DNA from 4 places in the Neobacillus sp. B24 genome. Region 1 is predicted to be linked to each of the others. Evidence: predicted binding sites of a transcription regulator. Region 1 holds the regulator's gene; each other region holds the start of a gene.
What was found. The regulator Rex, encoded in region 1, represses fermentation and respiration genes when NADH is low (regulators of the CRP and FNR family bind a similar motif). The targets are predictions, from matches to a motif close to TTGTGAAATATTTCACAA.
Positions count from the first base shown of each region.

Region 2: a site for Rex is predicted at 2,154-2,171, ahead of ACZ43M_RS08495 (TIGR04053 family radical SAM/SPASM domain-containing protein). Genes of this name have one in related genera too.
Region 3: a site for Rex is predicted at 2,667-2,684, ahead of qoxA (cytochrome aa3 quinol oxidase subunit II). Genes of this name have one in related genera too.
Region 4: a site for Rex is predicted at 1,812-1,829, ahead of nirB (nitrite reductase large subunit NirB). Genes of this name have one in related genera too.

Region 1 covers NZ_AP035777.1:292,551-296,769, forward strand. The annotation lists gene ACZ43M_RS01585 (ABC-F family ATP-binding cassette domain-containing protein) at 1-1,715, opposite strand, end outside; gene moaC (cyclic pyranopterin monophosphate synthase MoaC) at 1,868-2,356, shown strand; gene ACZ43M_RS01595 (redox-sensing transcriptional repressor Rex) at 2,372-3,028, shown strand; gene ACZ43M_RS01600 (DUF4395 domain-containing protein) at 3,148-3,579, shown strand; gene ACZ43M_RS01605 (acyl-CoA dehydrogenase family protein) at 3,707-4,219, shown strand, end outside.
Region 2 covers NZ_AP035777.1:1,694,785-1,699,003, forward strand. The annotation lists gene ACZ43M_RS08470 (DUF3813 domain-containing protein) at 1-37, opposite strand, end outside; gene ACZ43M_RS08475 (hypothetical protein) at 40-189, opposite strand; gene ACZ43M_RS08480 (Cof-type HAD-IIB family hydrolase) at 416-1,225, opposite strand; gene ACZ43M_RS08485 (metal-sulfur cluster assembly factor) at 1,429-1,737, shown strand; gene ACZ43M_RS08490 (DsrE family protein) at 1,753-2,091, shown strand; gene ACZ43M_RS08495 (TIGR04053 family radical SAM/SPASM domain-containing protein) at 2,251-3,378, shown strand; gene ACZ43M_RS08500 (Crp/Fnr family transcriptional regulator) at 3,439-4,137, opposite strand.
Region 3 covers NZ_AP035777.1:2,083,596-2,087,814, forward strand. The annotation lists gene ACZ43M_RS10400 (ABC transporter ATP-binding protein) at 1-784, shown strand, start outside; gene hpaB (4-hydroxyphenylacetate 3-monooxygenase, oxygenase component) at 876-2,333, opposite strand; gene qoxA (cytochrome aa3 quinol oxidase subunit II) at 2,739-3,641, shown strand; gene qoxB (cytochrome aa3 quinol oxidase subunit I) at 3,710-4,219, shown strand, end outside.
Region 4 covers NZ_AP035777.1:426,372-430,590, forward strand. The annotation lists gene pruA (L-glutamate gamma-semialdehyde dehydrogenase) at 1-1,432, shown strand, start outside; gene nirB (nitrite reductase large subunit NirB) at 1,950-4,219, shown strand, end outside.

The sequences.
Region 1 (4,219 bases):
AGTTTTTTTGATTCTTTATCCTGTTGATAACTTGATTTATCCACAGGCTCAAGTGAAGCTGTTTTCTTCTGGGAGGCGGCAAGCTCCAATGCAGCCAGTTCTTCCTGCTCGAGCTTTTTCTCAACGTAATAATCGTAGTCGCCAAGGAATTCTGTGCTGCCCTCCGGACTTAACTCCAATACCTTCGTGGCAATTCGGTTAATAAAATACCGGTCATGGGAGACGAACAAAAGCGTTCCTGGATAATCAATTAATGCATTTTCCAAAACTTCCTTGCTATCTAAGTCAAGGTGGTTGGTTGGCTCATCTAAAATTAGCACATTTGCTTTTTCAAGCATCAACTTTGCAAGAGCGAGGCGCGCTTTTTCGCCGCCGCTTAATGAAGAAACATTCTTCAAAACATCATCACCGGTAAATAGGAAATTCCCAAGCACCGTACGAATTTCTTTTTCCGGTTTGAGCGGGTATTCATCCCACAGCTCGTTCAACACCCGTTTATTCGAGGTCAAATTGGCCTGTTCCTGATCGTAATAACCGATGGATAAATTGGTTCCGTAGAAAATCGTTCCGGCCAGCGCCGGCAGCTTTTTGATAATGGTTTTTAACAGGGTGGATTTGCCAATGCCGTTCGGTCCAACAAGGGCAATGCTGTCGCCCCTAAAGACACGAAAAGAAATGCCTTCAGACACCTTTTCGCCTTCATAACCGACGGCAAGCGAATCAACTGTTAACACATCATTGCCGCTTTGCCGCTCTATTTCAAACGAGAAAGAGGCTGATTTTTCATCGCCTAGCGGCCTGTCCATTATGTCCATTTTTTCAAGCTTCTTCCGCCGGCTTTGCGCCCGCTTCGTTGTTGTGGCGCGCGCTATGTTTCTCTGAATGAAATCCTTTAATGCAGCAACCTCTTCCTGCTGCTTTTCGTAAAGCTTCATATCACGTTCATAATTGGCGGCCTTTTGATCAAGATAAGAGCTATAGTTACCAGGAAAACGTTGTATTTGTTTGCGTGAAACTTCATAAACCTGGGTAACTACTTTATCCAAAAAATAACGGTCGTGGGATACGATCAAAATTGCGCCGTCATAGCCCTGCAAATATTGTTCCAGCCAGGATAATGTTTCAATATCAAGATGGTTGGTAGGCTCGTCCAATATTAAAATATCAGGCTTAGTTAACAGGAGCTTGCCTAATGCCAAACGAGTTTTTTGCCCGCCGCTTAGGCTGGAAATCATTAATGAATGGTCAGAGAAATTTAAACCGTGCAGAACGGAACGAATATCAGCTTCATATTGATAGCCGCCCTGTTCTTTAAATTTCACTTGAAGCTGGTCATATTCTTTTAATACTCTATCGTACCTTACTGAATCCTCAAAGATATTAGGGTCGGCCATTTGTGCCTCAAGTCTGCGCAGCGATTTCTCCATATCCAGCAGACCTTCGAAGACAGTCAGCATTTCACCCCAAATCGAAAGATTGGACTCAAGACCGGTATTCTGAGCCAAATACCCAATGGTAACATCCTTTGGTTTGATGATTTCCCCGCCATCATGTCCCAGTTCACCGGCAATTATTTTTAAAAGCGTTGATTTGCCTGCTCCGTTCCGTCCGACGAGGGCTACCCGGTCCCTAGTTTGTAATTCCAGCTTTATATTGGATAAAATAAGGTCAGCACCATAATATTTTTGTAATTGATTAACCTGTAATAAAATCATCTTTTGTCACCTCTATTGCTATAATTAGTGTACCGTATTCCTTGATAGTCGGCAATAAAGCGGGGCTAGCATAAATTTGTAAATAAAAGTTCAAAGTTTCACACACATTTATGTGAAAATATTGTATCATTTTGAAGGGAGGCAATAATTTTATGGCTGAATTTACTCATTTTAATGAAGAGGGCAGAGCTAAAATGGTCGATGTCAGTGACAAGCCGGAAACGGCACGCACCGCTATTGCCCGTTCTAGCATAACTGTTAGTAATGAGATTTATGAAAAAGTAACGAATCACGAAATGAAAAAAGGCGATGTATTAGCGGTGGCTCAAGTAGCAGCGGTGATGGCTGCAAAAAAGACTTGGGATCTTATTCCGATGTGCCATCCGATTCCGCTGACTGGCGTGAATGTCATTTTCTCTTGGGAAAAGACCGAGCGGCAACAGTATACATTACATATAGAGGCATCGGTTAAAACGAAGGGCAGCACAGGTGTTGAAATGGAAGCGCTGACAGCGGCGTCGGTTTGCGCTTTAACTGTGTACGATATGTGCAAGGCCGTGGATAAAGGTATGGTTATTGGACCGACTTTCCTAGTTGAAAAAACAGGCGGCAAAAATGGTGATTTTAAACGAAATATATAGCGGGGGGGTAGGAGTATGGCTAACGAAACAACGAAAATACCGCAGGCCACGGCAAAACGGCTGCCTTTGTATTATCGATTTTTGAAGAACTTGCATTCTTCCGGGAAGCAGCGTGTGTCCTCAGCGGAGTTAAGTGAAGCGGTAAAGGTCGATTCAGCAACAATCCGCCGTGATTTTTCCTACTTTGGTGCGCTTGGGAAAAAGGGCTACGGATACAATGTGAATTACCTGTTAAGCTTTTTTAGTAAAACGCTAGATCAGGACGAATTGACTAAGGTGGCGTTGATTGGGGTCGGTAATCTCGGCACTGCCTTTTTACACTATAATTTTTTGAAAAATAATAATACCAAAATTGAGTGTGCGTTTGATGTGGATCCGGGGAAAATCGGCACGTCCATCGGTGATGTTCCGATTTATGATATGGCTGATTTGGAGCAGCGTTTACTTGAAGAAAATATTCCAGTAGTTATCCTTACGGTTCCAGCTCCTGTTGCCCAGCAAATTACTGACCAGATTGTCAAATCCAATGTAAAAGGGATATTAAATTTTACGCCGGCACGGTTAAACGTTCCACCAGGTATCCGTGTTCATCATATTGACTTGGCGGTTGAACTGCAATCACTCGTTTACTTTTTAAAGCATTATCCAAATGATGAAGAGATAGAAGAATAACTGTTTTAAGGGTTTTTCACAAAATAGGTGAAAAGCCCTTTTTGTTTTATTTTACTATACAAAATGATGAAAACGGGATAATATAGTATATAAATCCAATATGAAAGGTTGGAATTAAAGTGGGAGTAGAAAATTCAGTTCGTTCAATCCCTCGACCGCTTGTCAAAGCAAATCAGTTGACGATTGTAGTAAGTGTGATTCTAACATGGGTATCAGGTCAGGAATGGATCTTATTAATCCCATTGTTGGCTGGACTTTCAGGACTATTATTCGGATACAATCCGGTTATGCAAGTTGCAAAATTATTTTTAAGAAAAGACCCTAAGGAATATATTCCCGAAGATTGGGAGCAGCAGCAATTTAATCAAAAAATTGCTGTATCCTGCCTTACCTTCGGATTTGCCGGCTTTTTATTGGGCTGGAATGCAATCGGGTATATATTTACGATTATGGTAGCAGCAGCGGCAACTGTTGCGATTCTTGGTTTTTGTATCGGTTGTTTTATTCATTACCAGTGGACCCAATATCGCTTTCGCAGGGCACATCGATAATTGTCTATAGATAGGTCTGACTTTGTCAGACCTTTTTTGTTGCCTGCTTCTATTTGACGTTTCCATATCCTTACATTTACAATTAATTTGAAAATTACGAATAATTGTTGTGGAGGGTGACCATTCTATGAAACTCGTTTCCCAAGAATCTGAAACAAGAGGAGAAAACTCTTACAGCTTTGATGAATTTCTCGAAAAGCGTGACAATCTTGATTGGTATCGTGATGAACCTTTTTTGCAAAAGGCCGCAGAAAAATTTCTCGGCGGCAGGTTTAAGGAAATTCACGAAAAGCTCCTGGCATTTTCTCCTACTGCTTCTTCTAAATGGAACAGGTTAGCTGAGCGGATCGCACGCCCTGAGGTGCGTCCGTACATGCTCCATTATGATGCGTTTAATCATCGTATTGACCGAATTGTCCGGCCGCAGGAAGTTCACCAATTGGAATCCGAAATCTTTGGAGAAGGGCTTTTTTCTAGCAAAATGCCCGCTTGGGAAAGCTTTTTGAAAAGAATGTTGATCCATCAATTGGGTGAAGCTGGTGTAACCTGTCCGTTAACGTGTACACATGGATTGGTGGCGCTTTTGGATCAGTTCCGGGACGAAGCCTGCCCTGAACTGTATGATGTTTTAATGCATACA
Region 2 (4,219 bases), 1.4 Mb from region 1:
CAAATCTGCGTGCTTCCTGGAATAAACGGTTACCCATCGTTAAATTCCTCCAAGCGAGGAGTCTTGTACATTGGCCATCTTCTGAGCTTCCGCCTCAGCGTAGGTCATGTGATAAGGGATCCGTTCTGCGTGCTTGTTGACCGAATCCTTTCCTTGCTGGACAAAGCGTCTAGATCTGTTTTTACCCATTACAATCCCTCCAATATGCTAGAAAGCTCTATTTGAAACAGCTTGGCTGCTTCATCCTCTAGTATGCTCTATCTCTGAAGGGTTGATTTAGGTAAACTATGGACAAATTTTAAACCTTAATTTTAACTACTGCCTAGCTACATAAGGAAAAACTTCGGCAGCATAATCATCGCACCACTAAAAGCGATAGCTTATAGGAGGAGCGCCTGGTCAAGGCGCTTCCGCTTTATAATTTTAACAAATCCGCCAAATAGGCACCGACGCCGTCTTCTTCATTTGTGAGGGTGACGTCATTGGCAATATTTTTAACCTGGTCAATACCATTCCCCATCGCAATTCCATGGCCGGCATATTCGAGCATTTCTAAATCATTGTCCTCGTCACCGAAGGCTATGACCCGTTCCTTAGGGATGCCGTAATAATCTGCCGCCTTTTTTAAACCGACGGCTTTATTTAATCCAGCCTTAATGATTTCAATAACATGCCATGGTGCCGCCCAACTGCGCTGATCAATGACTTCAGCATGGACCTCTGACAGATGATCGCGAATTTTCTTTAATTGGTCTTCTTCAGTATGAATAAGCATACTGGTAGGTGAATCCTTCAAATAATTGCTCAGATCACCTGTGGTAATTTTTGGATTCCCGAAACTGAAAATATCCAACAGCTTCTGGTCATGATAATGGAAGTACACATCATCGATCACTTCAGCAATAATATTATGAAATTGAAAGCTCCTGCATGCCTCGACAATGTCTTTAGCGACATTGACATCCAGCGGCTCATGAAAATATCCCCAATTGGGGTTCCTTGGGTGATGGGTGAATGCACCGTTAAAGTTGACAATCGGGGTATCCAGTTCCAATTCACGGTAGTACATTTCGCTGGAACGGTATGGTCTTCCGGTTGCAATCATAACAATATGGCCTTGTTCTTTTGCTTTTTTTAGCATGTCCTTGTTTTTTGCAGAAATTGTCTTGTCGTCCTTTAATAGTGTTCCATCCAAATCCAAGGCAATTAAATGTCTCTCTGTCATAGTAACCCTCTCTTTAGTTGATATTCCCGAAGGTAGAAGCAATAAAAATCATTGGCGAATTACTTTTATTATCAATATGTTAACAATTAATATGAAAACTGTAAAAAAATTCACTTCATTTGGCTTTAAAAAGCGATATACTGGTTTTCGAAATTCCTTTTGTTATAATGGTAACAATAAACCTGTTTGGGAGTGAAACTGACATGAATGAAGAATTAAAAGAAAATATAATGGGCGCATTGGAGCTTGTTATTGACCCAGAACTTGGGGTAGATATTGTTAATTTGGGCTTAGTATATGATGTTGATATGGATGAAGAGGGAATAGTAACCGTCACAATGACATTAACTGCGATGGGCTGTCCACTTGCTGGAACCATTGTGGATCAAGTTAAGCGAGCCTTGGCTGATATCCCGGAAATTAAGGATACTGATGTTAATATCGTTTGGAATCCGCCTTGGCATAAAGATATGATGTCCCGCTATGCTAAAATTGCATTAGGCATCCGTTAAGGGGGCTGGGGCATAATGAAAAATAAAGTGATTTTGGTAAGTTCAACCGAGCTAGGCAGAGGAGACCAAGAACTCGGGGAAAATGTTCTCGAGACATTTTTCACGATTTTAAAACAACGTGAGGAATTGCCGGCAGCTGTTTTTTGTATGAACAGTGGAGTATTAACCATGACTGAGCAGTCGTTAATTTCTGTCCATCTGAAGGAACTGGAAGAAAAAGGTGTTGATATTTTAGCGTGCAAAACCTGTGCCGATCACTATGGTGTTAGTGAAAAACTAACCGTTGGAAAAATAAGCGGCATGGGTGATTTTATTGATCTTGCCGCAAAATATGAAGTAATTACGATTTCTTAAAAACAGCAGGAGTTTTCTTGCTGTTTTTTTTGTCCACAAAACGTCCATATCTATTCCCAAGGTTGTGAGGAAGTTCACTTTATTCCAACATAAACACCTTTATAATACTAGGTAATTAGGCTATTGGGATTGAGATAATCGTTTTAGGAGGCGTTTCTGATGGATTTTAGCCGAGATTTTAATAAAGATCCGTTTATTGTGATATGGGAACTTACTCGTGCCTGTCAGTTAAAGTGTCTGCATTGCCGTGCCGATGCTCAGTATGCAAGAGACCCGAGGGAATTATCCTTTGAAGAAGGTAAACATTTAATTGATCAAATATATGATATGAATAATCCGATGCTTGTTTTTACCGGTGGGGACCCGTTGATGAGGCAGGATATTTTTGACCTTGCCAAATATGCGGTCTCAAAAGGGGTGCGTGTGTCCATGACCCCAAGTGCAACCCCAAATGTAACAATTGATGCCATGCGCAAGGCGAAAGAGGTCGGCCTTTCCCGCTGGGCATTCAGTATCGATGGGCCAACAGCCGAGGTGCATGACCATTTCCGTGGTACTGCGGGATCGTTTGATCTGACAGTGGAAAGAATCAAATTTTTGCATGAATTGGATATGCCGATTCAAATCAACACCGTTATCTCGAGATACAATGTTGAATATCTTGAAGAAATGGCCAAAATGGTTGAGGACTTGAATTGTGTGCTATGGAGCGTATTCTTCCTTGTTCCAACCGGAAGAGGTCAGGTAACTGACATGATTTCACCTGTTGAGCATGAAAAAGTACTGCGCTGGTTATATGATTTGAGCAAACGGGTTTCATTTGACATTAAAACAACCGAGGCCATGCATTACCGCCGTGTGGTTATTCAGCAAAAAATGCGCGAAGCGAAAGCACAAACTGACGAAATCAATTATTTGTCCGCATTAACTGAAAAAGGGTTAACGGGCTCGATTGATGGTCTCGGACGTGCGCCTAAAGGTGTAAATGACGGCAATGGGTTTGTGTTTATCTCCCATATCGGAGATGTCTATCCAAGCGGCCTGCTGCCGGTTAAAGCAGGAAATGTCCGGGAAACTCCGTTAGCGGAGATTTATCGTGAATCACCTATTTTCAAATCGCTGCGTAATCCGGATGGATTCAAGGGAAAATGCGGTGTATGTGAATTCCGTAATGTGTGCGGGGGCTCACGTTCGCGTGCCTACGCGATGACGGGTGATTATTTGGAAAGCGAACCATTCTGTGTTTATATTCCAAAGGCAATGAGAGAAAAACAGGAACAACAATAACAAAGAGGGCAGCCGGAATCCAGCTGCCCGCCAAAAATAAAAGACGGGGGAGACCCCGTCCTACTCAATATTGCAATAAATAGCTGAACAATTTTCACAGCCAATTTCATCTTTTAAATATTGTAAATCCAGAATCGTGATTTTGCCGCGTTTCATTGAAATAATATTGTCACGCTTTAATTCACTTAGAATCCGGTTAGTGCTTTCGCGGGACGTACCGCAAAAGTTTGCTAGCTCTTGATTGGTCAAAGGCAAATCAATCAAGATTCCCTCACTTTTTTCTACACCATAGCTATTCGTCATTCTAATTAAAGTTGAAAAAAGTGCCCCGCGTTTACCATTAAGGACAAGATCGCGGAACTTTGTCTGTGTTTTACGGAAGTGGTCACTCATCCACTTCATGAATTCAAACGCCAGCTTACTGTTTTGAAAAATTTCACTCTCGATGACATCTTTTTTAATCGCGACAATTTCACCCTCTTCGAGAATCTTGGCACTTAATAGATATTTGGGGCTGTCAGTAAACAGGGTTAGCTCGCCGCAAATATCGTTTTCACCGCAAATTCTTAACGAAAGCTCCCGACCATCGGATGTGATTTTGCTAATTTGAATCTTTCCCGACATTATCACATAAAGCTCTTCCGCAATCATTCCCTCTTGAAATAAAAATCTGCCTCGCTCACTTTTAAATCTGCGGTCAGCAAATTTTAATAATTCTTTTATTTCAATTGACTGAGTAGTTTTCATTGTCGCAGTCATGGTATCCACCTCGTATTGTTAAGTTTTGTCCCTGCAATTTGGTTTGTTAGTAACATTTTAGCTTAAGATTTGTGAAAGAAAC
Region 3 (4,219 bases), 1.8 Mb from region 1:
GATCTTACAACTAGGGGATGTTTCATTCGTAAGAGATGGAAAGTGGATATTAAAAGAGGTGAATTGGCAAATAAACAAAGGGGAGCACTGGGTGCTATTTGGATTAAACGGTTCGGGAAAAACAGCCATTTTAAATCTATTAAATGCATACTATTTCCCAACAAAAGGAAGGATCAACGTCCTGGGAATGGAGTTCGGTAAAACCTATCTTGGGGAAAAGCTGCGGAAGCAGATTGGCTTTGTTTCATCATCTCTCCAGGAAAAATTTCATCGAGGTGATAATGCCTTTGAAGTGGTGTTAAGCGGGGCTTTTGCTTCGATTGGACTCTATGAGACACCTACTGATCAAATCAGAGAAAAAGCGGTTACTCTCTTGGAGGATTTTGGTTGTCTTGAGTACGCCAACCGAAACTATGAAACGTTATCCCAAGGGGAAAAACAGCGGGTGTTAATTGCCCGTGCGTTAATGTCCGCGCCTTCTCTACTCATTTTAGATGAACCGACAAACGGACTTGATTTTATCGCACGTGAAAATTTGCTCGAATCAATTACGACGATTGGAAAGAAATCTGAGGCCCCAACCATCATTTACGTTACCCATCACGTGGAAGAGATATTGCCTATATTCAATAAAACCTTGTTATTAAAAAATGGTCAGGTCTTTGCAGCAGGTGAAACAAATCAAATGTTATCCGGAGAACAGCTTTCACAATTCTTTGGTCTTCCCGTTAGTGTTATTTGGGAGAATGGGAGACCTTTTCTATCAAAATTACAAATGCAGTAACAAAGGGCACGCCGGAAATTGCGTGCTTTCTTTTTTGGGGACGAATCAATAGGTAAGCGCCTTAACCTATTAATATCTTTAGAAAAAGCGATCAATTTTGATCGCTTTTTTTGGATAGAGATAAAAAGTCAGTAATACGGTCTCGATACTCATCCGTTGGGTAGCTATTGTATAAAAGGCTGGCCAGTCTGACAGGGTCTCCAAAGAAATAGCGCTCGTATTGAGTCTGCCTGGTACCGAACGGGCTCATCGTTAAATCCCAGGCCAATCGAAATAGCTTAACACGGTCTTCAGCATTTGTATGGGTCCCTTGCAAATATTGATTTAGGTCCTGTTTAATCGGGGAATCAAAATCACATTCCTTCGGCAATGTTACCATCCCGCTCGCACCGATTAACTGAATGATCTCGACGAAGCGCGGATAAATTTTTGGAAACAGGTTGCTGGCTGTCTTTAGTGGGACAATACTTGGCCGCATATATCCCCACTCATCCAATTCTCCATCTATCTCTGATTTTGCTAACAGAGCTTTCATCGATTCAAGTCCAATAATGATTTCCGCTAGTTTTTCTTGAATGTGCTGGTAACCACAAACATTAATGGTTTTTGCAAGCATGTCTGTAAGGCCGAGCAAAAATTCTGTTTTGACAATTTGTCTCGTAATCACTTGATGTGTGGCATGATGATGGAACGAACTAAGCTGAAGGAAATCTCTTGCAGCATCAAGATTATCATAGAAAAAGACCCGCTCCCATGGTACAAGCACATGATCAAAGACGATAATAGTATCCATTTCCTCAAAGCGTGAACTTAGTGGATAATCAAAGGACGACTCCCCACCTACAAAAGACTCGCGGCAAATAAATTTCAGACCTTTTGTATCAGAAGGAATGGAAAACGCAAATGCTTCATCCTCATCCATTATTCCACCCGCGGAATATACCAGGACCTCGTCCGTCACTCCGCCTTGTGTGGCCAGCAAACGCGCCCCTTTAATAATCAGGCCATCTTCCGTTCTTTCTACCACCTTTGCCGCTATCGGTTCCTGTGAACTAGTTAGATTAATTAAGGACCGATTGACTTGCGGGGTAATAAAAGTGTGGGTGAAACAAAGGTCGTTGTTTTTTGCCCGTTCATATAAAGCTTGAATGTTTTCCGGAAAACAATTTTCTCTGCCTTCCAATACGGACGAGGAAGAAGCCAAAGCCATAATAACACTGTTCATATAATCAGGACTTCTGCACAACATCCCATTCGTATGCCTTGCCCAAATTTCACTTCCTGTTCTCCGTCTTTTTAAATCATTCACCGTTTTTGGCTGCAGATATGAAACACCAATTGGTTCCCCAGTTAGTTCTGAAGAATAGGTCATATGATCTTTTAACTCAGGTCTGAACTGTAAATCGTAAAGGGAAGCCTTTGTGGCAATAAGCCCTTTGAATGCAGGATGCTTGGATAATTCACCTTCAATCCTTTTCCCATTAAACCATATTTCCGTATTCAATTGATGGATCCGCTCCACAAATTCCCTTCCATTGCTTGCACCCAAAAAAACCACTCCAAATTGAATGTCTCTTAGTAATCTCATTTTATTGGAAAAGTCAGTAACCTGTTCGTGGTTCGATAGATTTTGGGTACCATAGCCAAACACAATTTGAACATTATCGCGAAGAGGTGATTGATCTTATTACCCCTCCGGTTTCTGTTATTATTCTTGGAAAGTATTACCGCTATGATTTTATCGTTAAAAATAATTCCCCGTCAAAAATGCAAAAGAAAAGCACCCTTTTTTACAAAATGTCGAACCTTTTATGAACATTTAGTGACATATCTTTGAAAAGGGTGTTATTTAAAGTAGTTTGATATTAATATAGCAATGAAGATGTGATTTAAATCACAAACAAAAAAATTTCTAACAAAAGGAACTTTTTTAAATAAAGAAAGGGGTACTAGCATGAAGGTAAAACCGGCAATATTAATGCTAATTTTCTCTATTGTCACCGTGCTTACAGGTTGCGAACCGCTAATGGTTCTGGATCCAAAAGGGCCGCAGGCTGAAAGGCAAGCCCGTGACATTATGTTATCAATTGGCATAATGTCATTTATTGTAGTCGTTGTTTTTGCGATTTTAATTTATGTATTGATTAAATACCGCGCTTCAAAACAAAGTCCGGATTATGAACCGCCACACATTGAAGGAAATAAATGGGTTGAACTTATTTGTGTCGGAATTCCGGTTATCATTGTCACTTACTTTTCGTTTGTCTCTGTGCAAAGTAACTACATTGTCGAAGCCAAACCACAGAAGTATCAGGATAAAGAAGCATTAGTGATCTACGCCTCCTCATCCAACTGGAAATGGCATTTTAGTTATCCGGAGCAAGATATTGAAACGGTCAATTATTTATACATTCCAACCGATCGTCCAGTAGAATTTAAGCTATATTCTTATGGACCAATAACTAGCTTTTGGATTCCTCAGCTGGGCGGACAAAAGTATGCCATGTCCAATATGGTAACCACACTGCACTTAGCTGCGGATCAACCAGGCGAAATGATGGGTCGTAACGCAAACTTCAGTGGGAAAGGGACTGCAGAAAATACGTTTAACGTAACCGCTATGTCTCAAGATGATTTTGACGAATGGGTAAAAGATGTTAGAAAAACGGCAAAGCCATTAACGGAAGCCCAATTTAATGATTTACTGAAACCTGGACATCTTGGACAGATGACCTTTACCGGTACCCATTTAGGCTTTAATCCTCCTCCGGAACACAATCACTCCGAATCTCCGGAACAGGAAGAAGGCCATGATGATTCACACATGGATATGGACATGGATATGTCTGGCCATTAATCGCTTTGTAATAAAACGATAAACACATGAACGGAAAAATAGTAATCTCTGAAAGGAGTTTATCAAGGATGGAATTCTTCGAACGATTTGCCATACCGAATCCAAGTCTTGCAATCTATGCTTCGATGGTTGCAATTGGTCTGACGGTAGTGGCAATTATTGCAGGCTTGACCTATTTTAAAAAATGGGGCTACCTATGGCGTGAATGGTTAACAACTGTTGACCATAAACGAATTGGGATTATGTATTTAATCTCTGCCTTAATTATGTTATTCCGGGGCGGTGTGGACGCCATCATGCTGCGTGCCCAGCTGTCTGTACCAGATAATAAATTGCTTGATGCCCAGCATTACAATGAAGTGTTCTCCACACACGGGGTTATCATGGTCATGTTCATGGCAATGCCTTTTATCTTTGCCTTTATGAACTATCTTATCCCACTGCAAATTGGTGCTCGAGATGTAGCATTCCCAAGATTAAATGCATTAAGCTTCTGGCTATTCTTCTTTGGGGCAATGCTGTTTAATATCTCATTTGTTATCGGCGGATCACCTGATGCAGGCTGGACTTCTTATTTC
Region 4 (4,219 bases), 130 kb from region 1:
TGTCATTGGCGGCGAAAAGATTACTACTGAAGAAAAAATCGTATCTTATAACCCAGCCAATAAAGAAGAAGTAATCGGCCGTGTTTCCAAGGCAAATCAGGAACATGCCGAAAAAGCCATGCAGGCTGCTGTCGAGGCATTTAAAACTTGGAAAAAGACAAAGCCGGAGGTTCGCGCTGATGTGCTGTTCAAAGCTGCAACTATCATCCGCCGCCGTAAGCATGAGTTCTCTGCTCTTATGACCAAAGAAGCCGGCAAGCCTTGGAGAGAGGCAGATGCCGATACAGCTGAAGGAATCGACTTCCTTGAATATTATGGACGCCAAATGCTTGCTCTAAAGGATGGAGTTCCAGTTCAAAGCCGTCCTAATGAGTTCAACCGTTATAACTATATTCCACTTGGAGTGGGCATCATCATTTCGCCATGGAATTTCCCATTCGCGATCATGGCCGGAACAACGGTTGCTGCGATTGTAAGTGGTAATACAGTATTATTAAAACCAGCTTCCACAACTCCAATTATTGCAGCTAAATTTGTTGAGGTAATGGAGGAAGCAGGCCTTCCGAAAGGCGTGTTGAACTTCGTTCCTGGCAGCGGTGCAGAAGTAGGCGACTACTTAGTTGACCATAAAGATACTCGGTTCATTAGCTTCACAGGCTCTCGTGATGTCGGACTTCGCATTTTCGAACGTTCTTCAAAAATTAACCCGGGCCAAATTTGGATGAAGCGCCTGATTGCAGAAATGGGCGGTAAAGATACAATTGTCGTTGACTCTGAGGCAGACTTAGAATTGGCAGCACAATCAATCGTTGCCGGTGCTTTTGGCTTCTCCGGACAAAAATGTTCTGCATGCTCCCGCGCAGTTGTCGTTGAGTCAGTTTATGATCAAGTCTTGAACCGTGTTGTCGAATTGACGAACCAATTAACAGTAGGGGATCCAACCGACCAGGGAACATTCATGGGCCCAGTTAACGATAATAATGCTTTCAAGAAAATAATGGAATACATTGAAATCGGTAAAGGTGAAGGCCGTTTAATGGCTGGCGGCGAGGGTGATAATTCAAAAGGCTATTTCATTAAGCCAACTGTCATTGCCGATTTATCTCCAACGGCACGTATTATGCAGGAAGAAATCTTTGGTCCAGTTGTTGGTTTTACAAAAGCAAAAGATTTCACCGAAGCAATTGAAATTGCGAACAATACTGAGTATGGTCTAACAGGTGCAGTTATCACTAAAAACCGTGCTCATCTTGAGCAGGCACGTGAAGACTTCCATGTTGGAAACCTCTATTTCAACCGTTCCTGTACGGGAGCAATTGTCGGCTACCAGCCATTCGGCGGCTTCAACATGTCTGGAACCGACTCCAAAGCCGGCGGACCAGATTACCTATTGCTGCATATGCAAGCAAAAACAACATCTGAAATGTATTAATTTAATGTTTGGTGAAAAACCTCTTCTCACTTATGTGGGGAGGGTTTTTTTTTGTTATGAAGGACAAAATCCAGCGGGTGTGGGTTGAAACTGTCCTTCATCGGGTGTATGAAGGACATAATCGAGCGAGGGCAGGTAGAAACTGTCCTTCATCGCTATTTTAAAAGACAGAACTATAGACGGGGGAAGTGAAAGTGTCTAATAGCGAGCCTCTATTAGACAAAAATCATACAGGTAAAGGTAAAAATGTCTAATAGAAGCCTTCTAAAAGACAGATTAACCCAGCCCAACCATGAAACTGTCTAATAGGCACCCTCTAAAAGACAAAATCACATCCTGCTAGCACAAAATTGTCTTTTATAAACGGTTTATGACAATTATGTGAAACAATTCACAGAAGACGCTGTATTGTGATGAACTTCACAATCATAAATGGGTCATGGATTTACAATGTATTTATAGAGAAAACCTTATTTAAATTGAAAACTATCAAGTAACCATATAGGAGCGATCCATAATGAAAAAACTAGTTATGATTGGTAATGGAATGGCTGGGGTCAGAACAATCGAGGAAATTTTAAAGCAAGCGCCAGAAGAATTTCAAATTACCATTTTTGGAGAAGAACCACGTCCAAACTATAACCGAATTAAGCTATCAAATATCCTTCAGGGTGACACGAGCTTTGAAGAAATTATTATCAACCCGCTTGCATGGTATCAAGAGAATCATATTCAACTATATACCGGAGAAGCCATTGTCAAAGTTGACCATACTAACAAACGTGTCATCAGTGACAAAGGCCGTGAAGTACAGTATGACGAATTAATAATTGCAACAGGTTCCAAATCTTTTATTCTGCCAATTCCAGGGGCGGACAAACAAGGCGTAACCGGGTTTCGTGATATAAACGATTGTGAAATGATGATCAAGTCTGCGGATCAATACAAAAAGGCTGTGGTCATTGGCGGCGGTCTGCTCGGTCTTGAAGCGGCACGAGGCCTGCTCAACCTTGGTATGAAGGTTGACGTTGTTCACCTTATGCCAATTCTCATGGAACGTCAATTAGACCAGATTGCAGCCTCTATGCTAAAGGCAGAGCTCGAATCACAGGGCATGAACTTTTTAATGGAAAAAGAAACGGTCGAAATTCTAGGGGACGAACGGGTCACTGGTCTCCGCTTTAAAGATGGTTCTGAAGTAGAAGCCGACCTTGTTGTCATGGCGATTGGTATTAAATCTAACACACAAGTAGCCAAAGACAGCGGCATCTTTGTTAATCGCGGTATTGTAGTCAACGATTTTATGGAAACGAGTGTACCGCATATTTACGCTGTCGGCGAATGCGCAGAACATAGAGAAATCGTCTATGGATTAGTGGCGCCGTTGTATGAACAAGGGAAGGTGCTTGCCGGTCACATTTGCGGCATTGCAACAGAACCATACCAAGGCTCTGTTACTGGAACCCAGTTAAAAGTAGCCGGAGTTGATTTATTCTCGGCAGGAGAAATTTTAGAAGACGGCACGACACAATCGATTATGGCGTACAACGACTATGATCGTGTTTATAAACGGGTCTTAATCAGAAATAACAATATTGTTGGAATCGTGATGTATGGAGATACAAAGGACAGCACAAAGTTGTACCGCATGCTGACGAAAAAAGAGGACATTGCGGGCATGACCAACGTTTCAATTTTTCAATCAGAGTGCACTGGTGAAGCCGGCAGTGACGATATTGCCTCGATGCCAAATGATGAACTTGTGTGCGGCTGTAACGGAGTAACCAAAGGTGCGATTGTAGACGCCATTCAAGCGCAAGGTCTGACAACTCTTGATCAAGTCAGCCATTGCACGAACGCGGGCCGCTCTTGCGGACGCTGTAAACCAATGGTTGCCAGCATCCTTGCCCATACACTAGGCGATCAATTTGACGAAAATGCGGCACAAAAAACAAGCATTTGCGGCTGTACAACGTTAAGCCGTGAAGAACTGGTTGAAGAAATCAAAGCCAAAGGCTTAACCACTGTGAAGGAAGTCATGAATGTTCTTCAGTGGAACAATGAGGAAGGCTGCTCCAAATGCCGTCCAGCCATAAACTACTATCTTGGCATGATTTACATGGATGGGTACAAGGATGACCGCGATTCTCGACTGGTAAATGAAAAAATGCATGCCAACATCCAGAAGGACGGAACCTATTCTGTTGTACCAAGAATGTACGGTGGCGTGACAACACCGCAGGATTTAATTAAAATTGCCAAAGCAGCTGAAAAATACAATGTTCCATTAGTAAAATTAACTGGCGGTCAGCGGATTGGCTTGTTTGGAATTAAAAAAGAAGATCTCCCAGCTATCTGGGAAGAGCTGAATATGCCATCTGGTTATGCCTACGGAAAAACACTGCGCACTGTAAAAACCTGTGTCGGCGCCCAGTTCTGCCGCTATGGTACCCAAGACTCAATGGCACTGGGAATTCAGCTTGAGAAGAAATTTGAGCGACTCGATACGCCGCATAAAGTGAAAATGGGTGTATCGGCTTGTCCAAGAAACTGCTCTGAATCAGGCATTAAAGATATTGGTTTTGTCGGCATCGATGGCGGTTGGGAAATCTACGCCGGAGGTAATGGCGGGGTCGACCTCCGGGCAGGAGACCTGTTATGTACCGTGAAAACGGAGGAAGAGGTCATGGAAATAACCGGTGCTTATCTACAGTACTATCGTGAAACAGCCAATTATCTGGAGCGTACCTCCAAGTGGCTGGAACGTGTTGGCCTGGAACATGTACA